DNA from 3 places in the Kitasatospora sp. NPDC059673 genome. Region 1 is predicted to be linked to each of the others. Evidence: riboswitches for the same ligand, from Rfam matches in the RefSeq annotation. Region 1 holds a riboswitch; each other region holds the start of a gene.

Region 1 (11,429 bases):
CCGACCTCACCGCGGCCGAGGTCGCCGAGCTGCGCGAGCTGATCTCCGCCAGCGGCGCCCCCGCGATCGTCGAGGCCCGCATCGACCAGCTGCTCGCCGAGGCACTGACCGCCCTGCACAACGCGCCGATCGCCGACGGCCCGACCCGCGAGGTGCTCCAGGCGCTGGCGGACGCGGCGACGGTACGCAAGTACTGACAGGCCGTCAGCGACGCCACCGGCGCCGGGACGCGAGAGCGGCCAGCCCCGCGCCGGCGGCGTTCAGCAGGACGTCGTCCACCGAGGACACCCGGTCCAGCCACAGCACGTACTGGGCGGTCTCCACCAGCACCGAACAGGCCGCGCCCAGCGCCAGCACCCGTGGCACCGAGGCCAGCGCGCGGAAGCGGATCGGCGCGAAGCAGCCGAGCGACGCGAACACCAGCAGGTTGCCGACGATCTGCACCGTCGCGGTCACCGGCGGCCCCTCGGCGAGGATCGCGCACACGTCCCGCAGCGGCAGCAGGCTGACCCGGCGGGGCACGACCCCCGCCCCGGGGCCCGGCAGCATGATCATCCAGACCCACGGCACCGTCCCGTGCACCATCGCGACCTCGGCGAACGCCCGCCGCCAAGCCCCGCCGCCGCCCCGGCGCCGGGCCAGCACCCATATCAGCGCGGCCGACAGCGGCAGCGCGACCAGCGTCCAGAACACCACCCCGTTGACGGTGCCGAACCAGGGCTCCCACCCGGCGCGACGGTGCAGCGGCCGCTGCACGACGAAGGCAACGGCCACCACGAGAAGGCCGACCGGCACGAGCAACACGATCCGGCGGGCGCGGAGTACGGGGTTCACGACTCCACGGAGGACGCCGAGCCCCTTCGCGGTTCCCGCATGGCGCCGCCGCGCACGGCACGATCGCCGGACCGGACGGGCGTCAACCCCCCGGCGGCCGGCCGGTCGGACCGGCTTCACCGCACTCCGCCTCGGGAACCCGGACCAGCCCCTCGGCGCAGCCGGCCGGGGAATCGGCTCGGACAGCCGGCCGGGTGCCACTGCCGAGCCTCCCCGCCCGCCCGCCCGCACCACCGGACGGGCGGCACGCGAACGACCACCGTCCGATCAGCACCGGCCCACGCACCCACCGCCGCCCGGCGGAGCCTCGCCGCAGGCGGGCGGGCGAGGCGCTACCGCAGCCGGACGGTCGGCACGCGAACGACCACCGTCCAATCGGCACCGCCCACGCGCCCACCACCGCCCGGCAGGCGCCGCAGGCGGGCGGGCCAGGGGCTACCGCAGCCTGGCCGCGAGGTGTGCCGCCGCCGCGCCCGGGTCCTCGGCCGCCGTGAGGGCGCGGACGACCACGATGCGGGTGGCGCCGGCCTCAAGCACCTGGTCGAGGTTGGTCCGGTCGATGCCGCCGATCGCGAACCACGGCCGGGTCGGCTCGGCCGCAGCCGCGTAGCGGACCAGGTCGAGGCCGGGGGCGTGGCGGCCGGGCTTGGTGGGCGTGGGCCAGACCGGGCCGGTGCAGAAGTAGTCGACGCCGGGCTCGGTGATCGCCGCGTCCACCTCGGCCTCGGCGTGGCAGGAGCGGCCGATCAGCACGTCCTCGCCGAGGATGGCCCGGGCCACGGCCACCGGGAGGTCGTCCTGCCCGAGGTGCAGCACGTCGGGGCGGGCGCCGTACGCGACGTCGGCGCGGTCGTTGACGGCCAGCAGCTTGCCGTGGCGCTTGGCCGCGTCCGCGAAGACCTCCAGGTATTCGAGTTCCTGGCGGGCCTCCAGGTTCTTGTCCCGGAGCTGGACGATGTCGACGCCGCCGGCCAGCACGGCGTCCAGGAAGTCGGCCAGGTCGCCCTGCTCGCGCCGGGCGTCGGTGCACAGGTAGAGCCTGGCGTCGGCGAGCTGTTGACGGGGCGTCACAGCGCCAGGGCCTGGGCGCGGCGCTTGACCTCGGTGGCGCGGTTCTCGCGCAGGGCCTGGATCGGGCTGCCGGGCAGCGACGGGTCCTCGGTGAACATCCACTCCAGGATCTCCTGGTCGGAGAAGCCGCAGTCGCGGAGCACCGTGAGGGTGCCGACCAGGTGCTTGACCGGGCCGTCGTCCTCGATGAAGTCGGCGGGCACCTGGAGGGACTTGTTCGGGCCGCGGCGGACGGCCAGCAGGGTGCCGTTCTTCACCATGGCGCGGACCTCGGTGATCACCACGCCCCACCGCTCGGAGATGTCGGGCAGGTACAGCCACGCAGGGACCAGGGCGTCAGTCTTGGGATCGATCTCGCTCACGGCACCCAGCCTACCCACCCGCTACCCGACGGCCGCCTTCAGTTGGACGGCCGGGTCGGCGGCGAGCGCCGGATCGAGCACCGTGCCGCGTTCGATCAGGCGGCGGCCCTGCGCCAGGTCGCGCGGCCGGTCCACGGCAAGCAGCGCGACCAGCGCGCCCTCGCGCAGCCACAGCACCGTCCAGTCGCGCGCCGACGGGGAGCCGCGCCACAGCAGGTGGTCGGCCCCGGCGTGCCGGCCCGCGTACTGCACCATGCGGTCGAACTGCTCGGACCAGAAGTACGGGACGGGGTCGTAGGGCGCGTCCAGGGCGCCGAGCACGGAGGCGGCGACGGCGCTGCCGGAGTGCAGGGCGTGGTCCCAGTGCTGGACGGCCAGCCGGGTGCCGAACCGGGCGGACGGGTAGGAGACGCAGTCGCCGACCGCCCAGACGCCGGGCAGCGCGGTGCGCAGCCGGTCGTCCACCGGAATGGTGCCGTCGGGGTCGAGGGCGAGCGGGCTGTCGGCGAGCCAGCCGGTGGCGGGCCGGGCGCCGATGCCGACCACCACCTCGTCGGCGGGCAGGTGGGTGCCGTCGGCGAGCAGCACCCCGCCGTCGGCGGCGCCGGCGACGCCGACCCCGCAGCGCAGCTCGACGCCGGCGGCGGCGTACCACTCGGCCATCAGCGCGCCGATCTCGCCGGGCAGCGCCCCGGCCAGCGGGGTGGCGGCGGCCTCGACGACGGTGACCTGGCAGCCCAGGGCGCGGGCGACGGTGGCGGTCTCGGCACCGATCCAGCCGGCGCCGACCAGCACGATCCGCCGGCCGGGGGTGAGTGCGGCGCGCAGCGCGTGCGCGTCGTCGACGGTGCGCAGGGTGCGGGCGCCGGGCAGGCCGGGCAGCGTGCGCGGGTCGGCGCCGGTGGCGATCACCAGGGCGCCGTAAGGGAGTTCGCCGCGGTCGGTGTGCAGCACGCCGGCGTTCAGGCCGGTGGCGCGGTGGCCGGTGAGCAGTTCGACGCCGAGTTCGGTCCAGTCGATCTCGAAAGCGGTGGCGTCGGCCTTGCCGAGCAGCACGTCCTTGGACAGCGGCGGTCGGTCGTACGGGAGGTGGAGTTCCTCGCCGACCAGGGTGATCGCGCCCTGCCAGCCTCCCTGGCGCAGGTTCAGGGCGGCCTGTGCGCCCGCCATGCCCGCCCCGACCACGACGACCCGGTCCGTTGCCCTCAGCTCAGCCACGGCGTCCACCCTAACCGCCCGTACGCCCCTGCGGGCGGGGGTGGGCCCGGCGTTAAAGTGGAGGGACTGACTATCACGGGAGCCCGGCGCACCGGGCTGAGAGGCGGGCTGTGGCGGCCCGCGACCGTCCGAACCTGATCCGGGTCATGCCGGCGAAGGGAGAAGAAGCGCTGTGGCACATTCCGACGTGCTGGTGATCGGCGGCGGCATCATCGGCCTCGGCGTCGCCTGGCGTACCGCGCAGCGCGGGCTGAGCGTCGCGGTGGTGGACCCGTCGCCGGGCGGCGGGGCGGCCCAGGTCGCCGCGGGCATGCTCGCACCGGTCACCGAACTCCAGTACGGCGAGGAGCCGTTGCTGCGCCTGGGCATGGCGTCCAACGAGCGCTACGGCGCGTTCGCCGCCGAGCTGACCGAGCTGACCGGCCTGGACACCGGCTACCGCCGCACCGGCACGCTGGCCGTCGCACTGGACTCCGACGACCGCGAGGAGCTGCGCGAACTGCACGCCTTCCACGGCCGGTTGGGCCTGGAGTCGCAGTGGCTGACCGGCCGGGAGTGCCGCCGACTGGAGCCGATGCTCGCGCCGGGCATCCGCGGCGGCCTGCACGTCGCCGAGGATCACCAGGTGGACGGCCGCCGCCTCGCCGCCGCGCTGGTCGCGGCCTGCAAGCTGCTCGGCGTCGCCTTCCATCGCACCCAGGCCGCCGAGCTGGTGACGGATGGCGAACGAGCACTCGGCGTGCGCCTGTTGACCGGCGAGCAGCTGACGGCCGGTCGGACGGTGCTGGCGGCCGGCTCCCGCAGCCACCTGCTGCCGGGCCTGCCGGACGGAGTGCTGCCCGCGATCCGCCCGGTGAAGGGGCAGGTGCTGCGGCTGCGCGTCCCGAAGCTGTACGCGCCGTTCCTGTCCCGCAATGTGCGCGCCGTGGTACGCGGGCAGCACCTGTACCTGGTACCGCGCGCCGACGGCGAGTTGGTGATCGGCGCGACCACCGAGGAGATGGGCCACGACACCACCGTCACCGCGGGCGGCGTGTACGAGCTGCTCCGGGACGCGCACGAACTCGTACCCGGCATCACCGAGTTGCCGCTGGTGGAGACGGGCGCGGGCCTGCGGCCGGGCTCCCCCGACAACGCGCCGCTGCTCGGCCCGACCGCGCTGCCCGGCCTGGCCGCCGCCACCGGGCACTACCGCAACGGCGTGCTGCTCACCCCCGTCACCGCCGACCTGCTCGCCGACTACCTGGCCACCGGCGAACTCGACCCGCTGGCCGCCGACTTCACCCCCGACCGCTTCCGCACCGAGGTGCCCGCATGAACACCGTCGCCCTGACCGTCAACGGCGAACCCCGCACGCTGCCCGCCGCCACCACCCTGGACGTGCTGGTCGCCGAGGTGTCCGCCGCCAACACCGGCGTCGCCGCCGCCGTCAACGAGGCCGTGGTACCGCGCAGTTCGTGGCCCGCAACGGCGCTCGGCGAGGGCGACCGGGTGGAGATCCTCACCGCCGTACAGGGAGGCTGAGATGGCCGACGACCTGCTGACCATCGGCGACACCACCTTCACCTCCCGCCTGATCATGGGCACCGGCGGCGCACCCAGCCTGGAGGTGCTGGAGCAGGCGCTGCGGGTCTCCGGCACCGAACTGACCACGGTGGCGATGCGCCGGGTCAACACCGCCACCCAGGGCTCGGTGCTGGAGGTGCTGGCCCGCAACGGGATCCGGATCCTCCCGAACACGGCCGGCTGCTACACCGCCGGCGAGGCCGTGCTCACCGCCCGCCTGGCCCGCGAGGCGCTCGGCACCGACTGGGTGAAGCTGGAGGTGATCGCCGACGAGCGCACCCTGCTGCCCGACCCGATCGAACTCCTGGACGCCGCCGAGACCTTGGTGGACGACGGCTTCACCGTGCTGCCGTACACCAACGACGACCCGGTGCTGGCCCGCAAGCTGGAGGACGTCGGCTGCGCGGCGATCATGCCGCTCGGCTCGCCGATCGGCTCCGGCCTGGGCATCCGCAACCCGCACAACTTCCAGCTGATCGTGGAGTCCGCGAACGTCCCGGTGGTCCTCGACGCGGGCGCCGGCACCGCCAGCGACGTCGCCCTGGCGATGGAACTCGGCTGCTCCGCCGTGATGCTGGCCTCCGCCGTGACCCGCGCCCAGGATCCCGTGCTGATGGCCGACGCGATGCGCCGCGCCGTCGAGGCCGGCCGCCTCGCCCACCGGGCCGGCCGGATCCCGCGCCGCTACTACGCCGAGGCCTCCTCCCCCACCACGGGCCTGGCCGACACCCGCGAGCGCCCGGCGTTCTGACGACGGGTTCCCCGCCGTGTCCCGGTTCGGAAACGGTCCGCCCCACGACCGCTCCCGCACCCGGGCACGGACTGCAACTGGCGCTGCGGCTCGCGTTGCTGATGCTCTTCCCGCCGCGCATCCCCTGGTGACCGGCCCGACACCGGGCCCCTGCCCGTCGGTGGCCGGTGTGGCCCCTAGACTCCTCGGGTGGACATGACCATAGGCGACCCCCTGCTCGGCGTGCTGCTCGACGGGCGCTACCGGGTCGAGCAGCGGATCGCCGTCGGCGGCATGTCGACCGTCTACCGCGGCACCGACACCCGGCTCGACCGTGCCGTCGCGCTGAAGGTGATGCACCCTTCGCTGGCGGGCGACGCCGACTTCACGGCGCGTTTCATCCGCGAGGCGAAGGCGGTGGCCCGGCTCGCGCACCCCAACGTGGTCAACGTGCTGGACCAGGGCGCGGATCCGCGCGCGGTGTTCATGGCGATGGAGTATGTCCCCGGCCGCACCCTGCGCGACCTGCTGCGCGATCGCGGCGCGCTCTCGGCGCGGGCCGCGCTGGACATCCTGGAGCCGGTGCTGGCGGCGCTCGGCGCGGCGCACCGGGCGGGTCTGGTGCACCGGGACGTGAAGCCGGAGAACGTGCTGATCACCGACAACGGCATGGTGAAGGTCGCGGACTTCGGCCTGGTCCGGATCATGGGCGCCGCCGACTCCGGCGCCACCGCCGCCACCGAGGCGGGCCAACTGCTCGGCACCGTCTCGTACCTGGCCCCGGAGCAGATCCGCCAGGACGCGGCCACCGACCAGCGGGTGGACGTCTACGCGGCAGGCATCCTGCTGTACGAGATGCTGACCGGCAGCAAGCCGCACACCGGCGAGAACGCCGCCCAGGTGATGTACCGCCACCTGCACGAGGACGTCCCCGCGCCGTCCCGCACCGCCCCCGCCGTCGGCCCGGAGCTGGACGCGCTGGTCGCCGCCGCCACCGCCCGTGACCCGCAGGCCCGGCCGTGGGACGCGGTGGAGCTGCTGGCGGCCGTCCAGCGGGTGCGCCGGACGCTGCCGCCCGGGCAGTTGGACGCCGAGCCGCCCGCGTCGAGCCGGCCCACCCCGCAGTTCGGCCCGGGCGAGGCGACCGCGGTGATCAGCGCCCCGCCCGGCCTGGAGCGCACCAGCGTGCTGGACGTCCCGCCGGAGCTGCTGCCGCCGATCCGGCCGGTGGACGAGGAGGACCTCCCCCCGCGCCGCCGCCGCACCGCGCGCCCGCGCAGCCGCATGCCGCTGATCTGGTCGGCGGTGGCGCTCGCGGTGGTGCTGCTGGTCGGCGGCGTGACGTACACGCTGTCCAGCGCCGTGTACGCGACGGTGCCGAGTGTGCTGGGGCAGAGCCGGCAGCAGGCCGTCACCGTGCTGGACAAGCAGGGCCTGCACGGCACGTTCAGCGAGCAGTTCAGCGAGTCGGTGCAGGCCGGGCAGGTGATCTCCACCGATCCGGGGGTGGGCGCCAAGGTCCGCAAGAGCGACGCGGTGAAGGTGGTCGTCTCGCGCGGCCCGGAGCGGGTGCCGGTGCCGGACGTGGCGAACCGTCCGCTGGCCGAGGCGTCCAAGGCGCTGACCGCCGCCCGGCTGACGGCGGGCACCACCACCGAGCAGTTCAGCGACGCGGTGCCGAAGGGCGTGGTGATCTCCACCAGCCCGGCGCCCGGCACGGCGCTGGCCCCGAACTCGCCGGTGGCGCTGACGGTTTCCAAGGGCATGCGCCCGGTGCCGGATGTCACCGGGATGTCCAAGGACGACGCGGCGAAGGCGTTGCAGGACGCGGGATTCACCGCGCAGGTGGCCGGTCTGCTGCCGTTCGGCAAGGTGACGGAGCAGTCCCCGGCGGCGGGGACTCCGCGCCCGCAGGGCTCGACGGTGACCATCACCATCAGCCTGTTCTGAGCCCCGCAGCCTGTTCTGAGCCCCGCCCGCCGGGGTTCAGCGCAGCGGGCCGTCGCCGTCCTGCTCCTGGTAGGAGTAGCGCTGCTCCTGCCACGGGTCGGCCCGGTTGTGGTAGCCGCGTTCCTCCCAGAAGCCGCGGCGGTCGGCGCGCATGTACTCGACGGCGCGCACCCACTTGGGGCCCTTCCAGGCGTACAGGTGCGGCACCACCAGGCGGACGGGGAAGCCGTGTTCGAGGGTGAGCGGCTGCCCGTCGTGGTGGGTGGCGAAGAGCGTCGCGGGGTCGGCGAAGTCGGCGAGCCGCAGGTTGGCGCTGTAGCCGAACTCGGCCCACACCATCACGTGGGTGACGCGCGGGTCGGGCGGGACCAGGTCGAGCACCGTCCGGGCGGCGACACCGCACCACTCGTTGTCGAGCATGGAGAACTTGGTGACGCAGTGGAAGTCGCCGCGGACGGTCACCTTGGGCAGCGCGTGGAAGGCGGCGAAGTCCCACCTGGCCTTCTCCGCGTCCGCGGTCGCCCCGAACACCTGGAAGTCCCAGCTGTCCGGCTTGAACCGGGGCACCGGCCCGTAGTGCAGAACGGGCCAGCCGCGCTGCCGGCGCTGGCCCGGCGGGAGCCTCGGGTCAGACGGCGGCGGCTGTTCCGATTGGTGCTGACCCATGGCTCCATGGTGACAGACGGCGCTCGGCAAACCATGCGCGCCCCTGCCGCGCGCCCCTCCCGGAACGCATTCCGGCGGAGGGGGGCAACACGAAGCGAATCCGCGCAGACGTTCGGGCCAGATACCTCCGGACGGTCCAATCCGCTTGGCATCCACGCAGGTCAGCGAATTACCGAGCCGGAGGAAACGCCGATTCCCGGCCGCCCGGTAAGCGTGAACTTACTGGAAGTGAACCCGACCGGCTGCCACGATGCGGGCAAACCCGGCACCGGCCGGAATTGACGAGTCAGGAAGGCAGGCCATGCAGGGAGATCCCGAGGTCGTCGAGTTCCTCAACGAGCAGCTGACCGCCGAACTCACCGCGATCAACCAGTACTTCCTGCACGCGAAGATGCAGGAGAACAACGGCTGGACCAAGCTCGCCAAGTACACCCGGCACGAGTCCTTCGACGAGATGAAGCACGCCGAGACACTCACCGACCGGATCCTGTTCCTGGAGGGCCTGCCGAACTACCAGCGGCTGTTCCACGTCCGGGTCGGGCAGACCGTCAAGGAGATGTTCGAGGCCGACCGGCAGGTCGAACTGGAGGCGATCGACCGCCTCAAGCGCGGGATCGTGGTGATGCGCGCCAAGAACGACGTCACCTCGGCGAACATCTTCGAGGACATCCTGGCCGACGAGGAACACCACATCGACTACCTGGACACCCAGCTGGAACTGCTGGACAAGCTCGGCGAGGCGCTCTACCTCGCGCAGCTGATCGAACAGCCGGAGACCTGAGCCGACCGAGCCGGTCAGGCGGCCTGCGGGGCGGCCGGCCCGGCCAGGCCCAGCCGCTCGGCCAACCGGGCCGTCGGGCACGGGCGGGCGCCGTGCTCGCCGAGCAGCGCCTGGATGCGCCGCACGCAGGAACCGCAGTCGGTGCCGGCCTTGCAGCCCCGGGCTATCTGACGCGGGGTGGTGGCACCCTCGTCGATCTCCTGCTTGACCCGGGCCTCGGTGACCGCATGGCACATGCACACGTACATGTGCGGCCCCTTCCGTGCTCGGCGTTGTTTACTGAGCCTTACCTTACTCGATGCTTCGGACACGAAGAAGGCCCCTCCGCCTCGGATCACCCGAAAACGGAGGGGCCTTCGTCACACCGGCCGGCCGGGGCCTACTGGTTGCGGTACATCTCCGCGACCAGGAACGCCAGGTCCAGCGACTGGCTGCGGTTGAGCCGCGGGTCGCAGGCCGTCTCGTAGCGCTGGTGCAGGTCGTCGACCAGCACCTCGTCGCCGCCGCCGACGCACTCGGTGACGTCGTCGCCGGTCAGCTCCATGTGGATGCCGCCCGGGTGGGTGCCGAGCGCGCGGTGCACCTCGAAGAAGCCCTTGACCTCGTCCAGCACGTCGTCGAAGTTGCGGGTCTTGTGGCCGCTGGACGCCTCGAAGGTGTTGCCGTGCATCGGGTCGCTGATCCACACCACCTGGGCGCCGGACGCGGTGACCTTCTCCACCAGGGTGGGCAGGTGGTCGCGGATCTTGCCCGCGCCCATCCGGGTGATGAAGGTGAGGCGGCCGGGCTCGCGGTCCGGGTCCAGCCGGTCGATCAGGGTGAGCGCCTCGTCGACCGTGGTGGTCGGGCCGAGCTTCACCCCGATCGGGTTGCGGATCTTCGAGGCGAACTCGATGTGCGCGTGGTCCAGCTGGCGGGTGCGCTCACCGATCCACACCATGTGGCCGGAGACGTCGTACAGGTCGCCGGTGCGCGAGTCGGTGCGGGTCAGCGCCGTCTCGTAGTCCAGGATCAGCGCCTCGTGCGAGGAGAAGAACTCGACCGTCTTGAACTCCTCCGGGGCCACCCCGCAGGCGTTCATGAAGGCCAGCGCCTGGTCGATCTCCCGGGCCAGCTGCTCGTAGCGCTGACCGGCCGGGGAGTTGCGCACGAAGTCCTGGTTCCAGGCGTGCACCTGGCGCAGGTCGGCGTAACCACCGGTGGTGAAGGCGCGCACCAGGTTCAGCGTCGAGGCGGAGGCGTTGTACATCCGCTTCAGGCGCTCCGGGTCCGGGATCCGCGACTCGGGGGTGAACTCGAAGCCGTTCACCGAGTCGCCGCGGTACACCGGCAGCGTCACGCCGTCACGGGTCTCGGTGCTCTTCGAACGCGGCTTGGAGTACTGGCCGGCGATCCGGCCGACCTTCACCACCGGCACGGAGGCGGCGTAGGTGAGCACCGCGGCCATCTGGAGCAGGGTCTTCAGCTTGTTGCGGATCTGGTCGGCCGACACGGCGTCGAACGCCTCGGCGCAGTCACCGCCCTGCAGCAGGAAGGCCTCACCACGCGCGACGGCGCCGAGCCGGGCGCGCAGCTGGTCGCACTCGCCGGCGAAGACGAGCGGCGGATAGGAGGCAAGCTCCGCAAGGGTCTTGCGCAGAGCCTCTTGGTCCGGCCATTCAGGCTGCTGCGCCGCGGGCAGGGACTGCCAGGTGTGGTTAGTCACGGTCACAGGAGCAAGGCTACGGGTTTGTCCCAGCCGTCTGGGGACGCCGCCCGGTGGGTGAGACAGCTTGTGGACATCGCCCCGGGCGTCCGGCCGGTGGGCTATGGTCTGCTCCGTGACCGCGACGCACACCTTCTCCTGGTGGTGGGCCTGCCCGTTGGGCGGCCCACGGATCGCGCGTCCCTAGAGACGAACGACGGCCGCCCTTCGGGGCGGCCGTCGGCGTCTGTGTCCAGCGTCACGGCCCTCCCCGGAGGCGGCGGCAGAAACCCGCAGCCAACTCCCGGAAGGAACACCGCAGTCGTGACCACCACCGCAGCCGCCCTGCTCGCCCGGCTCACCGCGCCCGGCGCCCCCGCCTTCGCCCTGCTGCACCGCCGCGCGCCCCGGCTTACGCCCGACACCGTCGAGCTGCTGCTCGGCACCGTCTCCGAGCACGACACGCTGGCCGAACTGCCGGTCCCGCTCGGCGTGCCCGCCGACGGGCCCCGGCACGACCTGCTCGCCCTGGTCCCCTACGCCCAGCTGCGCGAACGCGGCTTCGCC
Region 2 (5,311 bases), on a different contig from region 1:
GTCGTGCAGGACTCGCACTACCTGCGCGACTACGCCCGGGCGCTCGCGGTGTGCGCCGCCAAGGCCCCCGGCGAGGACGAGGTGCTGGCCTTCTCCAACGACGCGGTCGGCGCCATCGCCGCCGAACAGGAGATGCACGCCGACTTCCTGCACGCCTTCGGCGAGGACGGCGCCACGGCCGCCGCCGAACCCGTGCTCCCCACCACCCGCGCCTACACCAGCTACCTGCTCGCCACCGTCTACGGCGGCTCCTTCGCGGAGGCGCTCGGCGCGGTGCTGCCCTGCTACTGGATCTACGCCCGGGTCGGCGAGGAACTGCTGCGCCGCTCCTCCCCCGACCCGCTGTACGCCAAGTGGATAGCCGCCTACGGCGGGGAGGAGTTCCAGGCCGTGGTGCGCCGCGTCCTGGACCTCACCGACCGGATCGGCGAGGAGCTCTCCGGGGCCGAACGGCGGCGCGTGGTCGAGCACTTCACCACCACCTCGCGGTACGAGTGGATGTTCTGGGACGCCGCCTGGCAGGGCGAGAGCTGGCCGGTCTGACCCCGGGCCCGGCCGGGCCCTGAGGGTTCTCCCGGGGCCCGCGTCAGGGGCCGATCTCCGGGTTCTCTCCGGGCCGGGAAGCCTCGTTTCGGCCTTCCGGGCGTCCTACGATCGAAGTGTCGAGATCGAGGGAGCGGGAACGCAGCCGGAACCACCGGCACCGAGCCCGAGGGGAGAAGGTACGGACATGGCCGAGCTCTGGAAGTCGCTGCCCTCGTGGGTGCGCAACATCGTCGTCCCGATCATTCTGCTGGTCATCGCCTGGAAGGTCTTCTGGACCATCGTGGGCACGGTGCTGGGAATCATCGGCTTCGCGGTCAACGCCCTGGTGCTGGTCGGCATCGCCGCCGCCGTGGTGATCCTGATCAAGAAGGCTGCCAAGAGTTAGTCCCCGCCGGGCAGTTGCCCGGGTGCGGGGCGGCGGCTCGCGGATGCCGGGCGGCGGCTCGCGGTGTCCGCGCGGCGAGGAGTGGGGTCATGGGTCCGCCCGGGGAGGGGATTCCCTCACCCGGGCGGATTTTTGATCACTGCCGTGGGTTACTTGGCGTCGGACTCGATCGGGATGACCTGGGCCGGGGCGGCGGCGGCCTTGGCGGCCTCCGCGGGTTCGGCGGCCGGGGACATCGCGGTGAGCAGCTGGCGGGCCAGGCCGAGGCCGGTCCCGCCCATGGTGAGCGCCTTGGCGAACATCTCGGACATGCCCTCGGCGCCGTTCAGCAGCACCATGTGCTCGACGTTGCCGAACGCGTCCGCGCCGGCCCGGACGATCGCCGGCCAGTTCTCGGCGAGCTGCTGGGCGACCACCGCCTCCTGGTTCTCGGCCAGCGCCGCGGCGCGGGCCTTGATGCCCTCGGCCTCGGCCAGGCCCTGCGCCCGGGTGGCCTCGGCCTCGGCGAGACCCTTCGCCCGGGCCGCCTCCGCCTCGGCCAGACCCTTGGCGGCCTCGGCGGCGGCCTGCGCCTCACCGGTGGCCCGGGTGGCCTCGGCCGCGGCCAGACCGCGGGCCCGGGTGGCCTCGGCCTCGGCCGCGGCGGCGACCTTGACCCGGTTCGCCTCGGCGGCGGTCTTCAGCTCGGTCTCCCGGGACAGCGCCTCGGCGGCGGAGATCCGGGCATCGCGGTCGGCCTCGGCCTTGGTGCGGGTCTCGTACGCGCGGGCGTCGGCCGGCTTGCGGACGTCCGCCTGGAGCTGCTGCTCCTTGCGGTGCGCCTCCAGCTCGGCGACCTTGGTCTCCTGGACCACGACCTCCTGCCGGGCGGCGGCCTGCGCGAGCGGTCCGGCCTGCAGCGCGCGGGCCGCGGCGGTGTCCATCTCGGCCTGGTAACCGGCTTGCTGGATACCGGAGTTGCGGGTTGCCTCGGCCTTGCGGGCGAACGCCTCCTGCTCGGCCTCGGTGGCCTGCCGGTCCGCCTCGGCGGCGGCGATGCGGGCGTCGCGCTGGACGGCCGCGGCGTGCGGCGCGGCCAGGTTGGTGATGTAGCCGGTCGGGTCCAGGATCTCCTGGATCTGCAGCGAGTCGATGATCAGACCGAGTTTCTCCATCTCGATGCCCGAGGCGGAGCGGGTCTCACCGGTGAGCCGCTCGCGGTCGCGGATCATGTCCTCGACCGTCAGCCCGCCGACGATGGACCGCAGGTGGCCGGCGAACACGTTGTGCACCCGCTGGCCCATCATCTTCTGCTGGTCCAGGAAACGCCGGGCGGCGTTGGCGATCGACGCCGGGTCGTCGCCCACCTTGAAGATCACAACCCCCTTGACGTGCACGGGAATTCCCTGCGACGTCACACACTCCACGTCCAGCGCGGCCTCGTTCAGGTCCAGCGAGAGCCGGCGCACCGCCTGGACGCCCGGCACCACGAAGGTGCCCCGTCCGGTCACCACGCGGAAGCCCAGACCCTCGCCGTGCTTGGAACCCGAGATCACCAGCGCCTCATTGGGTTCCGCCACGCGCCACATCAGTTTGAAAAGTACGACCAACAGAACGACGCCGGCGACGGCGCCTCCAACGATGCCGACCAACATCGGCAATCTCCCCCTTCAGGGCGCACCGGTCCCGTGCTGCGCTTGGGTTGTGCAGAACTGGCGCGGACCCGGTGGCAGCCGCATTCTCCGCCGTTCCGGATCACGGGGGAAGGGTCTGGACGGTGGGAACTCTCACTGTCTCAAAACTGTTGCGGCAGGTTTGCCGGAGGCTCCCTGACGTGCAATCAAAAGGGTTCGACGTACACCGTGCGCGGTGGCTGGTATTCGACCACGACTACCATGGTGCCCGGCGCCAGCGGCTCGCCGGGGGTGGCGCGGTAGGCCAGGAACGCCTCGGTGCCCAGCCGTTCCGGGACGTGCACCATCACCTCGCCGACCAGGCCCGCGCCGATCCGCCCCGTCACCCGCCCCGTCAGTCCGATCACCCGGACGATTCTCCCACCTCGCCAGGGGCGTGAACAGCTCGGGCCCACGCGGGAGTTGCCTGCCGGGGCGGCCCCGCCCCGGGAGCGCGCCCTGGACCGGCGCCGCCGCGTGCCCTACGGTGAGGAACCGAACGCAGGCGGACGACGCCTGCGCGGAACGGGAGCTCGGAGCACCGGGCTGAGAGGGCGCTGACGGTACGCGGACCCGCGGACCACCTGCTGCGCCGACCGCAGGAACCTGACCGGGTAATGCCGGCGTAGGGAGTTGAAGGTCCGATGACCGCTTTTTCCGAGTACCCGTCTGCCCGCGAGTCGGCCGCCACCGGGTACCCCACCCCGGCCTGGCGCAAGGCCTACCGCCAGGGCAGCCGCCCCGACCTGCGGGTCCCCTACCGCGAGGTCCACCTCACCGACGGCCGCACCGTCCCGCTGTACGACACCTCCGGCCCGTACACCGACCCGGACCGGCCCACCGACGTCCGGCGCGGACTGCCCGCCCTGCGTGACGCCTGGATCCGCCAGCGCGGCGACGTCGAGGAGTACCAGGGCCGCGAGGTCCGCCCCGAGGACGACGGCATCAAGCACACCGCGCCGCGCGGCGGCGACCTGCGCAACCTGGACGCCGTCTTCCCCGGCCGCCCACGCCGCCCACTGCGCGCCAGGGACGGCGGCGCCGTCACCCAACTCGCCTACGCCAAGCGCGGGTTGATCACCCCCGAGATGGAGTTCGTGGCGCTCCGGGAAGGCCTGGAGCCGGAGTTCGTGCGCGAGCAGGTGGCGCGCGGACGGGCCGTCATCCCGGTCAACGTGAACCACCCCGAGAGCGAACCGGCCATCATCGGCACCGACTTCCTGGTGAAGATCAACGCCAACATCGGCAACTCCGCCGTCACCTCCTCCATCGAGGAAGAGGTGGAGAAGATGACCTGGGCCACCCGCTGGGGCGCCGACACCGTCATGGACCTCTCCACCGGACGCAACATCCACACCACCCGCGAGTGGATCCTGCGCAACTCCCCCGTCCCGATCGGCACCGTCCCGCTCTACCAGGCCCTGGAGAAGGTCGACGGCCGCGCCGAGGAACTCAGTTGGGAGGTCTACCGCGACACCGTCCTCGAACAGTGCGAGCAGGGCGTCGACTACATGACCGTGCACGCCGGCGTCCTGCTGCGCTACGTGCCGCTCACCGCCCGCCGCAAGACCGGCATCGTCTCGCGCGGCGGCTCCATCATGGCCGCCTGGTGCCTGGCCCACCACCAGGAGAACTTCCTCTACACCCACTTCGAGGAACTCTGCGACCTGCTGCGCGCCTACGACGTCACCTTCTCGCTCGGCGACGGCCTGCGACCCGGCTCCATCGCCGACGCCAACGACGAGGCGCAGTTCGCCGAACTCACCACCCTCGGCGAGCTCGGACGGATCGCCCGCGCCAAGGACGTCCAGGTGATGATCGAAGGCCCCGGGCACGTCCCGATGCACAAGATCCGCGAGAACATGGAACTCCAGCAGGAAATCTGCGACGAGGCCCCCTTCTACACCCTCGGCCCGCTCACCACCGACGTCGCACCCGGCTACGACCACATCACCTCCGGCATCGGCGCCGCGATGATCGCCTGGTGGGGCACCGCGATGCTCTGCTACGTCACCCCCAAGGAACACCTCGGCCTGCCCAACCGCGACGACGTCAAGACCGGCGTCATCACGTACAAGATCGCCGCCCACGCCGCCGACCTCGCCAAGGGCCACCCCGGCGCCCAGGATTGGGACGACGCCCTCTCCGACGCCCGCTTCGAATTCCGCTGGGAGGACCAGTTCAACCTGGCCCTCGACCCGGAGACCGCGCGCGACTTCCACGACGAGACCCTCCCCGCCGAACCCGCCAAGACCGCGCACTTCTGCTCCATGTGCGGCCCGAAGTTCTGCTCCATGAAGATCAGCCAAAAAATCCGGAACGAGCACGGCACCGGATCGACCGCCGCGGAGACCGGGCCCGACGCCGAAGCCGAAGCCGGCATGCAGGCCATGTCCGAGGAGTTCAAGGCCCAGGGCAACCGGGTCTACCTCCCGCTGGCCGACTGACGCACTGCACGCGAGAGCCGCCCCGAGAGCTTGTGCCTCTCGGGGCGGCTCTTTGCGGTTCGCTCCCGGCCTTCCTGAGGCCTGATACGGCCGCCGAGTCATCTGCATTTTGCAGACATCGAAGTAGAATGCAGGCATGACCGTCCTCACGATCCGGGACGTCCCGGACGATCAGATCCAGACCCTGAAGGTTCGCGCGGCCCAGGCCGGCCAGTCGCTCCAGGCGTTCATGCAGGACCTGATCGCCAAGGAGGCGTCCAAGCCCACGATGGCGGAGATGA
Region 3 (11,429 bases), on a different contig from region 1:
GGCGGTACAACGACGCCGAGCTGGACCGGCTGCAGCAGATCCTGTTCTATCGCGAGCTCGGCTTCCCGCTGGAGGAGATCGCGGCGATCCTGGACGACCGCTCGGTCAGCCCGACCGAGCACCTGCGCCGGCAGCGCGAGCTGATCGGCGACCGGATCAGGAAGTTGGAGGACCTCGCCGCGGCGGTCGAACGAGCGATGGAGGCAAGGACGTTGGGCATTCAGCTGACCCCGGAGGAGAAGTTCGAGGTGTTCGGCAAGGACTACCAGGAGAGCTGGGAGGACGAGGCCGAGCAGCGCTGGGGCGACACCGACGCCTGGAAGCAGTCCCAGCAGAGGACCTCGAAGTACACCAAGGCGGACTGGGAGCGGATCAAGGAGGAGACCGACGCCATCAACGACGCCCTGGTGGCGGCGTTCACGGCCGGCGCGGCCCCCGACAGCCCGGAGGCGATGGACGCCGCCGAACGGCACCGCGAGCACATCGGCCTGAACTTCTACGAGTGCGCCCCGCAGATGCACCGCTGCCTCGGCGACATGTACGTCGCCGACCCGCGGTTCACCGCCACCTACGAGCAGCTCGCCCCGGGCCTCGCCGGGTGGCTGCGGGACGCGATCCACGCCAACGCCGACCGGCGCGAGCAGCAGTCCTGACGCGCGGTCGGAGGGCGGGCCGTCAGGCGGCCCGGCCGAAGGTGCGCCGGTAGGCGGTGGGCGAGGTGCGCATGGTGCGGCCGAAGTGGTGGCGGAACGTCGCCGCCGATTCGAAGCCCACCGCCGCGGCGATCTCCTCGACGCTGCCTTCCGGCGACTCCAGCAGCGGCAGGCTGGCCGCGATCCGCTGGATCGCCACCCACCGCATCGGGCTGACCCCGTTGCGGGCGGTGAAGTGCCGCAGGTACGAGCGGTCGGACATGCCGGCCGCCCTGGCCAGCAGCGGTACGGTCAGCGGCCGGGCGAGGTGGTCCAGCGCCCAGCGCATCGACCGGGCCACCCCGTCCTCGGGCTCGTCCACCGGCCGCACCGCGGCTTCGACGTACTGCGCCTGCCCGCCGTCCCGGTGCGGCGGGGCGACGAAGCGGCGGGCGACCGTGTTGGCGACCTTGGCGCCGTGGTCCTGCCGGACCAGGTGCAGGCACAGGTCGATGCCGGCGGCGCTGCCCGCGCTGGTCAGTACCTGGCCGTTGTCCACGTACAGCACGTCCGGGTCGACCCGGACGGCCGGGTGGCGGCGGCGCAGTTCCTCGGCCCACCGCCAGTGCGTGGTGGCGGGCAGGCCGTCGAGCAGACCGGCCGCGGCCAGCGCGAAGGCGCCGGAGCAGATCGACACCACCCGGGCGCCGCGGGCGTGCGCGGTGCGCAGCGCGGCGACCACGGCGGGCGGCACCTGCCCGTACGGGTCGGGCACTCCGACCACCACGGCGGTGTCGGCGGCGGCGAGTTCCTCCAGGCCGTGCCGGGGCGTCAGGGTGAAGCCGCCGACCGCCTCCAGCGGGTGCCCGGGCCGCTCCGCGCACACCCGCACGTCGTACCAGGGGGCGGCCAGCAGTCCGGCGAGTTCGGGGCGGGCGAGGGCGAACACCTCGACCACCACCCCGAGTTCGAACGGGGCCATGCCCGCGAAGGCGTACACCGCGACGGTGTGCACGGGCGCCGGGCGCTTTCCGATGGTGACGGGTACGGGCTCGGCCATGTGGTGCTCCAGGTGCGGCCGGTGGCGGGACGCGGCGAGTGTAGCGGCCCGCGCCGCCGTCGTGCCGCGCGCCGGGCCGGGGCGGACCGGGTGCGTACGGGCGGTGCCGCAGGCTGACCGGACGGGGGCGGAAAACCTTTGGAACTGAGCGGCGACCGCCCGCGAGTATGGGGGTGTCAGCACGCGGGGGCAGCGGCAGCGCCCTTCGCGGACACCACCACACCCCTTTTCCGGAGAGCAGCCATGTTCACGCCCGGTCGTGCCCGTTTCGAGAAGATTGTCGTGATCGCCGCCGCCCGCTCCGGGTGGGGCCGACGGCACTGAGCGCACCGAAGCCCCCGCCGGCAGGCCGGACGGGGGCTTCGGGGCGACGCTGTGTCAGCCGTTCAGCGAGGCCATCCAGGCCTCCACCTCGTCGGCCTGCCGGGGCAGACCGGCCGAGAGGTTCTCGTTGCCGTCGGCGGTGACCAGGATGTCGTCCTCGATCCGGACGCCGATGCCGCGGTACTCCTCGGGGACGGTCAGGTCGTCGGCCTGGAAGTACAGGCCGGGCTCGACGGTCAGCACCACGCCGGGCTCCAGCACCGCGTCCACGTAGCTCTCGCGGCGGGCGTGCGCGCAGTCGTGGACGTCCAGGCCGAGCATGTGGCCGGTGCCGTGCAGGGTCCAGCGGCGCTGCAGGTCGAGCTCCAGCACCTTCTCCACGTCGTACACCGAGGAGTCGATCAGGCCCCACTCCAGCAGGCGCTCGGCGAGCACCCGCTGCGCGGCGTTGTGGAAGTCGCGGAACTTCCCGCCGGGCTTGACCGCGGCGATGCCCGCCTCCTGGGCGTCGTACACCGCGTCGTAGATCTTGCGCTGCAGCGGCGTGAAGGCGCCGTTGATCGGCAGGGTGCGGGTGACGTCGGCGGTGTAGAGGGTGTGGGTCTCCACGCCGGCGTCCAGCAGCAGCAGTTCGCCGGGGCGGACGTCGCCGTCGTTGCGCACCCAGTGCAGGGTGGTGGCGTGCGGGCCGGCGGCGGCGATGGTGCCGTAGCCGACGTCGTTGCCCTCGACCCGGGCGCGGCGCCAGAAGGTGCCCTCGATCCAACGCTCGGAGGTGGCGACGGCCTGGCCGAGCTCGCGCACCACGTCGACGAAGCCGTTGACGGTGGCGTTGCAGGCGGCGCGCAGCTCGCCGATCTCCCACTCGTCCTTGACCAGGCGCAGCTCGGACAGGAACACCGTCAGCTCGTCGTCCTTCTCGGCGTCGAGCTGCTTGCCGAGGGCGGTCTCCAGGGCGGCGTCGTAGCCGCGCACCAGACGGGTCGGGACGGTGACGGCGGCCAGCTCCTCGGCGGCCTTGCGGACGTCCCGCACGGGCAGGCCGTACAGCTGTTCGGCCTCGGCGTGCGAGTTGCGGCGGCCGACCCACAGCTCGCCCTGGCCGCTGAGCCAGAACTCGCCGTTCTCCCGGTCGGAGCGCGGCAGCAGGTAGAGCACGAAGTCGTGGCCGCCCTCGACGGGCTCGCCGACCAGGATCGCGTCCTCGGTCTGGTTGCCGGTCAGGTGCACGTACTCGCTGGCGGCGCGGAACGCGTACTCGGTGTCGTTGGAGCGGGTGCGCAGGTTGCCCGCGGGGACGATCAGCCGCTCGCCGGGGAAGGCGGCGGACAGCTTGGCGCGGCGCTCGGCCGCGTACGGGGCCTGGGCGACGGGCTGCAGGCCATGCAGCTCGGTGTCGGCCCAGCCGGAGCGCATGGACGCGGCGAGCTCCTCGGAGATCTCGCCGTGCAGGCCGTTCTTGCGGCTCTTGATCGGCTCCTCCTCCTCGCCGTCGGCGGCCCCTTCGGGGTTCTCGGACTCCGCCGGGCTGCGGTCCTCGGTCACTACGTCGCCTCCTTGCGCGCGTGGTACCGCCCCGCACTCCCCGGGTCGCGGGGCGCGAGGGCGGACGTCGCCCCCATGGTACGTAGGGCCGTTCCAGTGAAGAAAGGCTGTTCGACCTGCGGTTCCTGCCGGGCGTCAGTCGAAGCGGACCGCCAGCAGCACCAGGTCGTCCTCGCCCGGGCTCTCGCCGCCGGCCTCGGCCAGCAGGTGGTCGCAGAGCCGCTCCGGGTCGGTCCGGATGTCGCGCGGGGCGTCCGCGGCGGCCCGGCGCAGCGCGCTCTGCCCGGCGTGCAGGTTGGTCCCGAACCGGCGGGCCAGGCCCTCGGTGTACAGCACCAGGACGTCGCCGCGCTCCGCGGTGAGCTCCACCCCGGGCGCCTCCCAGCAGCTGAGCATGCCCAGCGGCGCGGACAGCGAGGTCTCCACGAAGTTCGCGCCGTACCGGGTGAGCAGCACCGGCGGGCAGTTGGCCGCCCCGGCCAGCGCGATCCGGCGCTCGGCGGGGTCGATGTTGGCGTACACGGCGGTGGCCGAGCGGGTCGGCTCGGTGGTCTTCAGCAGCAGTTCCAGGTCGCCGAGCACCGACACCGGGTCCTCGCCCTCCAGCACCGCGTAGGCGCGCAGCGCGGCCCGCACCCGGCCCATCGCGGCGGCCGCGCCGGCACCCGCGCCCGGGCCGGCGCCGGGGCCGCCGCCGAGCACGCTGCCGACGGTCAGCGCCAGGGTGTCGTCCGGCAGCGGGACCGCGTCGTACCAGTCGCTGCCCGCGGCGTGCTCCAGCGCGGCGGGCACGCAGCGGGCGGCGATCCGCAGGCCGGGCCTGGCGGGCAGGTGGTCGGGCAGCAGCGAGCGGCGCAGCGTGGCGGTGGCGCGCACCGCCCGGTCGGCCTCCAGCTGGCGGGCCAGCAGCGGGGAGGCGAACTCGCAGTAGCGGCGTGCCAGGTGCTCGCGGTGCTCGTCGGGGCGGCCCGGCTCGTCGTAGAACCAGGCCGCGGCGCCGAGCGCGCCCTCGCGTGCGGTGGCCAGCGGCAGCGCGTAGCAGGCGCCGAGGCCCAGCTGGGCGGCGATCTCGCGGAACCGGGGGCCCACCGACGGGTCGGTGGCCAGGTCGGAGATCAGCAGCCGGCCGGTGGCGCCGGGGAGGCTGAGCAGGTCGGCGAACGGGCCGTGCTCGGCCGGGATGGTCTCCAGTGAGCCGAGCGTCGCCGGGTCCAGGCCGAGGCCGACCGGCCGGGCCAGGGTGCGGGCCGGCCCGGGCCGCAGGGTGACCACCAGGCCGCGGCGGGCGCCGAGCAGCGCGGCGCCGGAGTCCAGCAGCGCGTCGAGGGTGCCGGACAGCCCGTCGGCCCGGGCCAGCAGTTCCACGTGCTCCTGGAGGCTGGTGAAATCGGACAGCCATCCGGCCAAACGGTCCTGCAGATCCGCCGAGGGCACCTCGCCGAGTTCCGGCAGCAGCACCGGCTCGGACCTCAGGGCTTCGGCCGCCAGCGGCTGGACGTCGGTCATGTCACAACTCCCCACAATCCGGAACGTGTCACGCAGGAGCCCCGAGACCGACCGAAAACGATGTCTTTACTCACTACTCGGCACGATTCCCCCACTTGTACACAGGCCGATCGGGGCATGTCCAGGAGTGCGGCGGGCCGAATGTGCCAGGGATCGTACGGCGCGGCCCCGCAGGTGCCACCCGGGGCGCCGGGCACTCACTCGTACGGTGGAACCGGTGTCGGCCGACCCGCGTCCATCCGGACGTATGGGGGATTCTCGTTCCAGCGGCGCAGCGCGGGCCCGGCCGAAGCGCACCCGCACCGCCCGCACCCCCGGCCCACGCCGACCCACGCGGAGAGGAACGAGCCGCCATGCGCCGACACCGCCGAGAGCTGCTGACCGAGCGGGTCGGCCAGTGGTGGCCGGGCCGCCGCGGCCGGACGCTGGCGCTGGCCGCCGCGCTGCAGGCCGCCGCCGGCTGCGGCTGGCCGGTGGTGCCGGGCGCGCGGGCGCTGCGCGGCCCGGCCTGCTCGTGCCCGGACCGGCTCTGCCCGACGCCCGGCGCGCATCCGTGCGACCCGCCGCTGGAGGCGGCCACCACCGATCCGCGGATGGTCCGCCACTGGTGGGAGCGGCGCGCGCCCGGCGCGCCGGTGCTGGCGGCCACCGGCCGGTCGCTGTGCGCGGTGAGCCTGCCGCGCGCGGCCGGGCCGTGGCTGCTGCGTCACCTGGACGAGATCGGCGTCCCGTTCGGCCCGGTGCTCGCCACCCCGGGCCGGTTCGTGCTGCTGACCGCGCCCTACACGCTGCCGGAGCTCGGCGGGCTGTTGTCCGAACGGCCTTGGGTGCCGGGCACGTTGCGCTACCACGGGCCGGGCGGCTACCTGGTGCTGCCGCCCTCGCGGACGGGCGCCGGGCCGGTGCACTGGGTACGCCGCCCGGGCTCCGGCCGGCCCTGGCTGCCCGAGGTCGGCACGCTGCTGGGCGGGCTGATCACCGCCAGCGCGGTGGCCCTGCCCTACTGCTGACGTAGCGTCAGCTCCCTTGCGCGGCAGGCCCGGAGACAAAAAAGGCCCGACCGCTGGCGACGGGGGATGCACCAGCGGTCGGACTGTTCAAACAGTAACAAAGATCCGGCTCCGCGCCAATTTGTCCACGCCGAAAGGCCCTTGGGACTTTCGGCCGCCTGGCGGAAATGTGACGCCGGACACTGCCCTGTCAGTTGAGGGTGATCTGACGGTTCACCAGGTTGGCGCGGGCGCGGCGCTCCTCGGCGGTCAGCGGCGCGGGCGCGGCCAGCGCCTCGGCCAGCTTCGCGGCGAACTCCACGGCCGGCTTCTCCACCTCGGCGGCGGTCATCTCCACCGGCAGGTCCCACACCGGCACGGTCAGGCCGTGCGCCCGGAACGAGCCGACCAGCTTGGTGCCCTCGCCCAGCGAGCTCTCGCCGGACGCCGACAGCCGGGCCAGGGCGTCCAGCAGCTGCTCCTCCGGCACCGTCATCACCCAGCGCAGGTGGTTCTTGTCCGGCGTGCCGCACCAGTACGCGGAGTCCACCCCGGCCAGCTTCTCGGTCGGGATCGCCGAGGCGTTCGCCCGCTCCAGCGAGGCCGCGACCTCGCCGGTCGCCGACTCGGCGTCCTCCAGCCAGAATTCGAACCCGGTGTGCACGGCGGGCACGAACTCGGCCGTGACGTCCAGCAGTTCCTGCAGGCGACGGCCGCCCGGGTTGGTCCGGCGGGCCGGCACCGGGGTGCCCGGCTCGGTGGCCAGCGCCAGCTCCAGCGCGTCCGCCAGGTCACGGCTCAGGTCGCCCGAGGACGACTGGGTCTGCAGACCCAGCAGGATCGAGCCGTCGGCGCGGCGCAGCGCCGGCCAGGCCAGCGGCAGCACCGTCGCCAGCGTCACCGACGGGACGGTGCCGACGGCCTCCTCGGCCACCCCGGCGGCCAGCGTCAGCGGCACCGTGGCGGCCGGCACCAGCTCGCGCAGCGCCACCCAGTCCGCCTCACCCGGCAGGCCCTCGAACGGCCGGTGCACCAACTCCTGCACCGCGTGCGCCGCCTGACGGCCGTGGCAGGCCTTGTACCGGCGGCCCGAGCCGCACGGGCACGCCTCGCGCGCTCCGACGACCGGGATCTCGCCCTCGACGACGGTGGACTGGCTGGGCTGCTTCTTCGCGGCCTTCTTTGCCATGGTGCGGCTCTCCCGGGGACGTCGGACTTTGCACCGCGCAGCCTACTTCGCCCGCGGCCCCGGCTCAGGCGCTGCGCCGCTCCCCGCCGCCCACCACCTGCCCGAACGCCGGCAGCTCCGCCCACACCGTCACCTGACCGGGGGCGTGCCGCACCCCCCAGTCCCGTGCCAGCTTGCCGACGATGCTCAGCCCCCGGCCGCCGTGCGCCGACACCGACGGGCTGGCCGGCACCGGCCGGGTGGTCGCCCCGCCGTCCGTGACCTCCAGGGTCAGCAGACCGTCCCCGCGCATCCGCCAACTCACCAGCACCGTACCGATCTCCGCTTCGTCATCGGCGTGCGGACGCCGACCGGACGATCTGTCCGCCGCGTCAGGATCATCGGCCGACAGCGGTCTGGCATGACGACAGGAATTGCTGAGCAGTTCGGAGAGGATCAACACCGCGTCGTCAATCACCGCATCCGGTATCGAACGATCACCGAGATCGTTGCGCAGCCTCCGCCGCGCGGTCGAAACACTGGCCGGACCGTGCGGAACGGCCATGGCCGATGAGGTCGACCCGGCCTGAACTGGCACAGCTCGCGCCACCATCAACGCCACCCCCGGACCTCCTTCAGCTTCTGCCGAGGGATGGATGCCCGCCGTTAATGCGTCGGAAACGGGAGTTCGACGATCCGATCGGGGCATTAACGAGATCCGCGCCGCCCGCGGGCAAAAGGTGAGGAGCGTCTCACCTTCAGTCGCGTCGGGGGGCTTGTCCGAATGACCGACAGGAAATACCCCGTTCAGTATTTCTGTCACGCCGATGGGGCGCGCGTGCCCCGCGCCCGCCGCGCCGCGTTCAGCGGCCCAACTGGGCCAGCACGTCGGCCGGGCGATTGGTGATCAGTGCCTCCACGCCCAGTTCCAGGCAGAGTTCGACGTCCTCGGGGCGGTCCACCGTCCACACGTGCACCCGGTGGCCGGCCCGGCGCAGCGACCGGATCAGGTCCGGGTCGCGGCGCACCAGCGAGATGCCCGGGCCGGCGATCGACGCGCCGCCCGGCAGTGCCCTGGTGCGGCCCAGCAGCGGCACCGGGCGCTCCCACAGGTACACCCGGGGCACCGCCGGGGCGTTCCGGCGCACCCGGTGCAGGGCCAGCTCCGAGAAGCTCATCACCCGCACCGTGGACTCCTCCGGCGCGGCCGGCAGCAGGCCGAACCGGCCCAGCATCCGCAGCAGTTCGGACTCCACCCGGCCCGCGTACCGCACCGGGTGCTTGGTCTCGATGGCCAGCTCCACCCGCCGCCCGGCGTCCGCGACCAGCTCCAGCAGCCGCTCCAGGGTCAGCACCGAGCTGCGCTGCGGCTGCTCCGGGTGCTTCCAGGAGCCGAAGTCCAGCGCGGACAGCTGAGCCAGCGTCATGGTGGACACCACGCCCTGCCCGTCGGAGGTGCGGCGGATGTCGCGGTCGTGCACGCACACCAACTGCCCGTCGGCGGTGACCCGGACGTCGCACTCCAGCCCGTCCGCGCCCTCCTCCAGCGCCCGCCGGTACGCCTCCTCGGTGTGCTCCGGGAGGGCGGCGGAGGACCCTCGGTGGGCGATCACCTTGACCGCCGAGCGGTCGATCGGAGCGGGGAGCGGGGCCGAGGCGCTGTGCTGGGTGTTCACGTCAACCAGCCTACGCGGCACCGGATGGCGGGTCGCTTCCGATCCGGCGACGCCGCGGTGAACAGCTCGCCCTTGACGTGACGTCAGCCCTTGCGCCGCTCCACGGCCGCCACCGCGCCGGTCGCCAGCGCCGCCACCAGGAAGGAGAGCAACGAGGCCGAGCTCCACGCCTGCGGGGTGAAGTGCACCGCCTCCTGCGCCTTCGCCCACAGGTCCGTCCACCAGCCGGCCACCGCCGTCGGCGCCAGGAACTGGTACACCGCGAAGCCCAGCGCCCACGGCGCCAGCATCACCCAGCGCGCCGGGGCGTCCTGGCTCAGGTTCCAGCCGCGCCGGCCCGCGCCCAGGAAGTAGTCCACCGCGAGCACCGCGAACAGCGGCACGAACACCGACCCGATCAGGCCGAGGAACGCGTAGTACGAGTCGGTGAACTCCTTGATCCGCAGCGCCAGCACCGTCACCAGCACGCCGATGCCGCCGGTCAGCACCCGCCGGTCCACCTTCGGCCACAGGTTGTGGATCGACATCGCCGTCGAGTACACGTTCGCGAACGACTGGTCCGACTCGCGCAGCACCAGCACCAGCAGGAACGCCCAGCCCGCCGCCACGCCGGTGAACGAGCCGAGGATCCTGTCCGGGTCGCCGCCGGACTGCAGCAGCGCCACCACGCCCAGCACGTAGCACCACACCTGGGCCACCGTGTAGCCGGAGAACGTCCCCCAGAACGCCTTCGCCGAACTGCGCGCGTGCCGGGTGTAGTCGGCGGCCAGCGGGACGAACGAGATCGACACCGCGATCACCGCGTCCGTCGCCGACAGGAAGCCGTCCCAGTTGCCCGCGCCCGGGTCCGGGAAGCCCTGCCGGGCGAACTGCACCGTGAAGTACACCATCGCCACACCGACCGCGACGGCCACGTACTTGCGCAGCACCGCGATCGCGCCCAGCGGCCAGATCGTCAGCACCGTCGTCAGCACGCCCGCCAGCAGCACGAACAGCCAGCGCCAGCCCTCGGTGCCGGCCACCGTCTGGGCGCCCCAGGCGATCACCGTCAGCTCGTACACGCCCCAGCCGACGCACTGCAGGATGTTCAGCACCGTCGGCACGTACGACAGCCGGGTGCCGAACAGGCCGCGCAGCACCGCCATGGCCGGCGCGCCCGTGCGGGCGCCCACCAGCGCCGCCACCGCCAGCATCGCGGTGCCGATCGCGGTACCCGCCACGACCGCCGTCACGGCGGCGGCGAAGCCCAGCTCGTGGCCCTGCTTGCCCAGCACCGTCGCGGCGCTGGTGAACCCGATCAGGCTCACCCCGAGGTTCGCCCACAACGCGAACAGCGCCCGGAAATCCAGCGTGCGCGGCGGCGCCGTGTCGAGGGTCAGCGGGGCCTCGGCCCGCACGGCCGTCTCAAGATCGGAAATTGGGGCAGACGGAACAGCCGTCATGGCCGATACTCCCTACGCCGGCATTACCCGGACAGGTTCCGGCGGTCAGCGCCCCCTCGACCGGGGCGGCGTCACCGCCATGCCCTACGGTCGATCCGGCGCACTCTCAGCCTGGCTGGTCCAAGCTCCCGCGACGTACTTCGGTTTACAGGAGCGACAGGCTAGCCTCCAGGTGAGGGAACGCCAAGGCCGGGGGGAACGGCGTCCGCATCGCGGGACCACTGATGTGCATGTCAGCGAGGCCTAAGGCTTCTCATGATTTCTTCAGGGGCCCGCTTACGGTGTCCGAATCCGGCATAGGAAAAACTGTGCCCCGAGGCTGTGGCCGCGCCGCCCGCGCGACGGACCACGCCCAAGGTTCTGTCAGCGATGGAGGTCGTCCGTGAGCACCGAGCACGCGAGTGGTACCACCCCGCCGGAGAAGGCCCCCGAGGCCACCGGCACCGAGGCGGCTTCCACTTCCGGGACGCCCGCGCCCGCGCCCGCCTACCTCGACGCCCCGCCGCCGGTGCTGCCGGCGGCCCCGGCCGCGCCCGCCGCGCCGGTGTCCGACGGCACCATGCAGCTCGCGAAGGTCCCCGCCGGGCCGGCGGCCCCGTCCGCCGCCCCCATCCCCGCTCCGGCTCCGGCTCCGGTGGACGCGCCGCCGCCGTTCCAGAACCCGTACGGCAGCGTCAGCGGGCCCAGCCCCTACACGCCGACCGCCGTCGCCCCGGCCGTGCCGCCGCTCGCCCAGGATGTGGCGCCGCTCGCCCAGGACGTGCCGGGCGGGGTCCCGGGCACGCCGGGCGCCCCGGGTGTTCCCGGCGTTCCCGGCGTTCCCGGCGAGGGCCAGCACCCGTTCGGCGCCGGTCACCCGGTGGGCGGCTGGGGGCACCCGTCCGGCGGTGCGGGCGGCTTCGGCGGACCGGGCGAACCGGGTGCGCCGTGGGGCGGCCCGCAGCCCGCTCCGGGCGGCGACTCCGGCAAGCGCAAGCGCGGCAGCCTGGTCGCCCTGGTCGCGGCGGTCGCCCTGGTGGCCGGCCTGGCCGGTGGCGCGATCGGCGCCTCCGTCTCGGGCAAGGACGGCGGCAGCGGCACCAGCCAC

Evidence for each region. Region 1 has a riboswitch for thiamine pyrophosphate ahead of thiO (glycine oxidase ThiO). Riboswitches for the same ligand answer to the same signal wherever they lie in the genome.
Region 2: another riboswitch for thiamine pyrophosphate. It lies ahead of thiC (phosphomethylpyrimidine synthase ThiC); the one in region 1 lies ahead of thiO (glycine oxidase ThiO).
Region 3: another riboswitch for thiamine pyrophosphate. It lies ahead of ACFV18_RS23600 (purine-cytosine permease family protein); the one in region 1 lies ahead of thiO (glycine oxidase ThiO).

The regions. Positions count from the first base shown of each region.
Region 1 is NZ_JBHWEN010000006.1:14,567-25,995, forward strand. Features, by position in the region: gene ACFV18_RS09420 (polyprenyl synthetase family protein) at 1-197, shown strand, start outside; gene ACFV18_RS09425 (VanZ family protein) at 205-834, opposite strand; gene thiE (thiamine phosphate synthase) at 1,270-1,905, opposite strand; gene ACFV18_RS09435 (Rv2175c family DNA-binding protein) at 1,902-2,267, opposite strand; gene ACFV18_RS09440 (NAD(P)/FAD-dependent oxidoreductase) at 2,289-3,494, opposite strand; TPP riboswitch at 3,551-3,663, shown strand; gene thiO (glycine oxidase ThiO) at 3,658-4,803, shown strand; gene thiS (sulfur carrier protein ThiS) at 4,800-5,009, shown strand; gene ACFV18_RS09455 (thiazole synthase) at 5,011-5,802, shown strand; gene pknB (Stk1 family PASTA domain-containing Ser/Thr kinase) at 5,998-7,731, shown strand; gene ACFV18_RS09465 (sulfite oxidase-like oxidoreductase) at 7,768-8,397, opposite strand; gene bfr (bacterioferritin) at 8,699-9,178, shown strand; gene ACFV18_RS09475 (bacterioferritin-associated ferredoxin) at 9,193-9,426, opposite strand; gene ACFV18_RS09480 (class II 3-deoxy-7-phosphoheptulonate synthase) at 9,558-10,889, opposite strand; gene ACFV18_RS09485 (anthranilate synthase family protein) at 11,187-11,429, shown strand, end outside.
Region 2 is NZ_JBHWEN010000004.1:143,360-148,670, reverse strand. Features, by position in the region: gene tenA (thiaminase II) at 1-543, shown strand, start outside; gene ACFV18_RS07125 (hypothetical protein) at 731-931, shown strand; gene ACFV18_RS07120 (SPFH domain-containing protein) at 1,081-2,565, opposite strand; gene ACFV18_RS07115 (hypothetical protein) at 2,751-2,951, opposite strand; TPP riboswitch at 3,099-3,232, shown strand; gene thiC (phosphomethylpyrimidine synthase ThiC) at 3,228-5,030, shown strand; gene ACFV18_RS07105 (antitoxin) at 5,167-5,311, shown strand, end outside.
Region 3 is NZ_JBHWEN010000021.1:43,437-54,865, forward strand. Features, by position in the region: gene ACFV18_RS23560 (MerR family transcriptional regulator) at 1-653, shown strand, start outside; gene ACFV18_RS23565 (helix-turn-helix domain-containing protein) at 676-1,692, opposite strand; gene ACFV18_RS23570 (aminopeptidase P family protein) at 2,071-3,561, opposite strand; gene ACFV18_RS23575 (PP2C family protein-serine/threonine phosphatase) at 3,697-5,067, opposite strand; gene ACFV18_RS23580 (bifunctional DNA primase/polymerase) at 5,421-6,077, shown strand; gene ACFV18_RS23585 (DUF5926 family protein) at 6,268-7,245, opposite strand; gene ACFV18_RS23590 (ATP-binding protein) at 7,310-7,837, opposite strand; gene ACFV18_RS23595 (glycerophosphodiester phosphodiesterase) at 8,088-8,900, opposite strand; gene ACFV18_RS23600 (purine-cytosine permease family protein) at 8,984-10,342, opposite strand; TPP riboswitch at 10,333-10,484, opposite strand; gene ACFV18_RS23605 (S1C family serine protease) at 10,725-11,429, shown strand, end outside.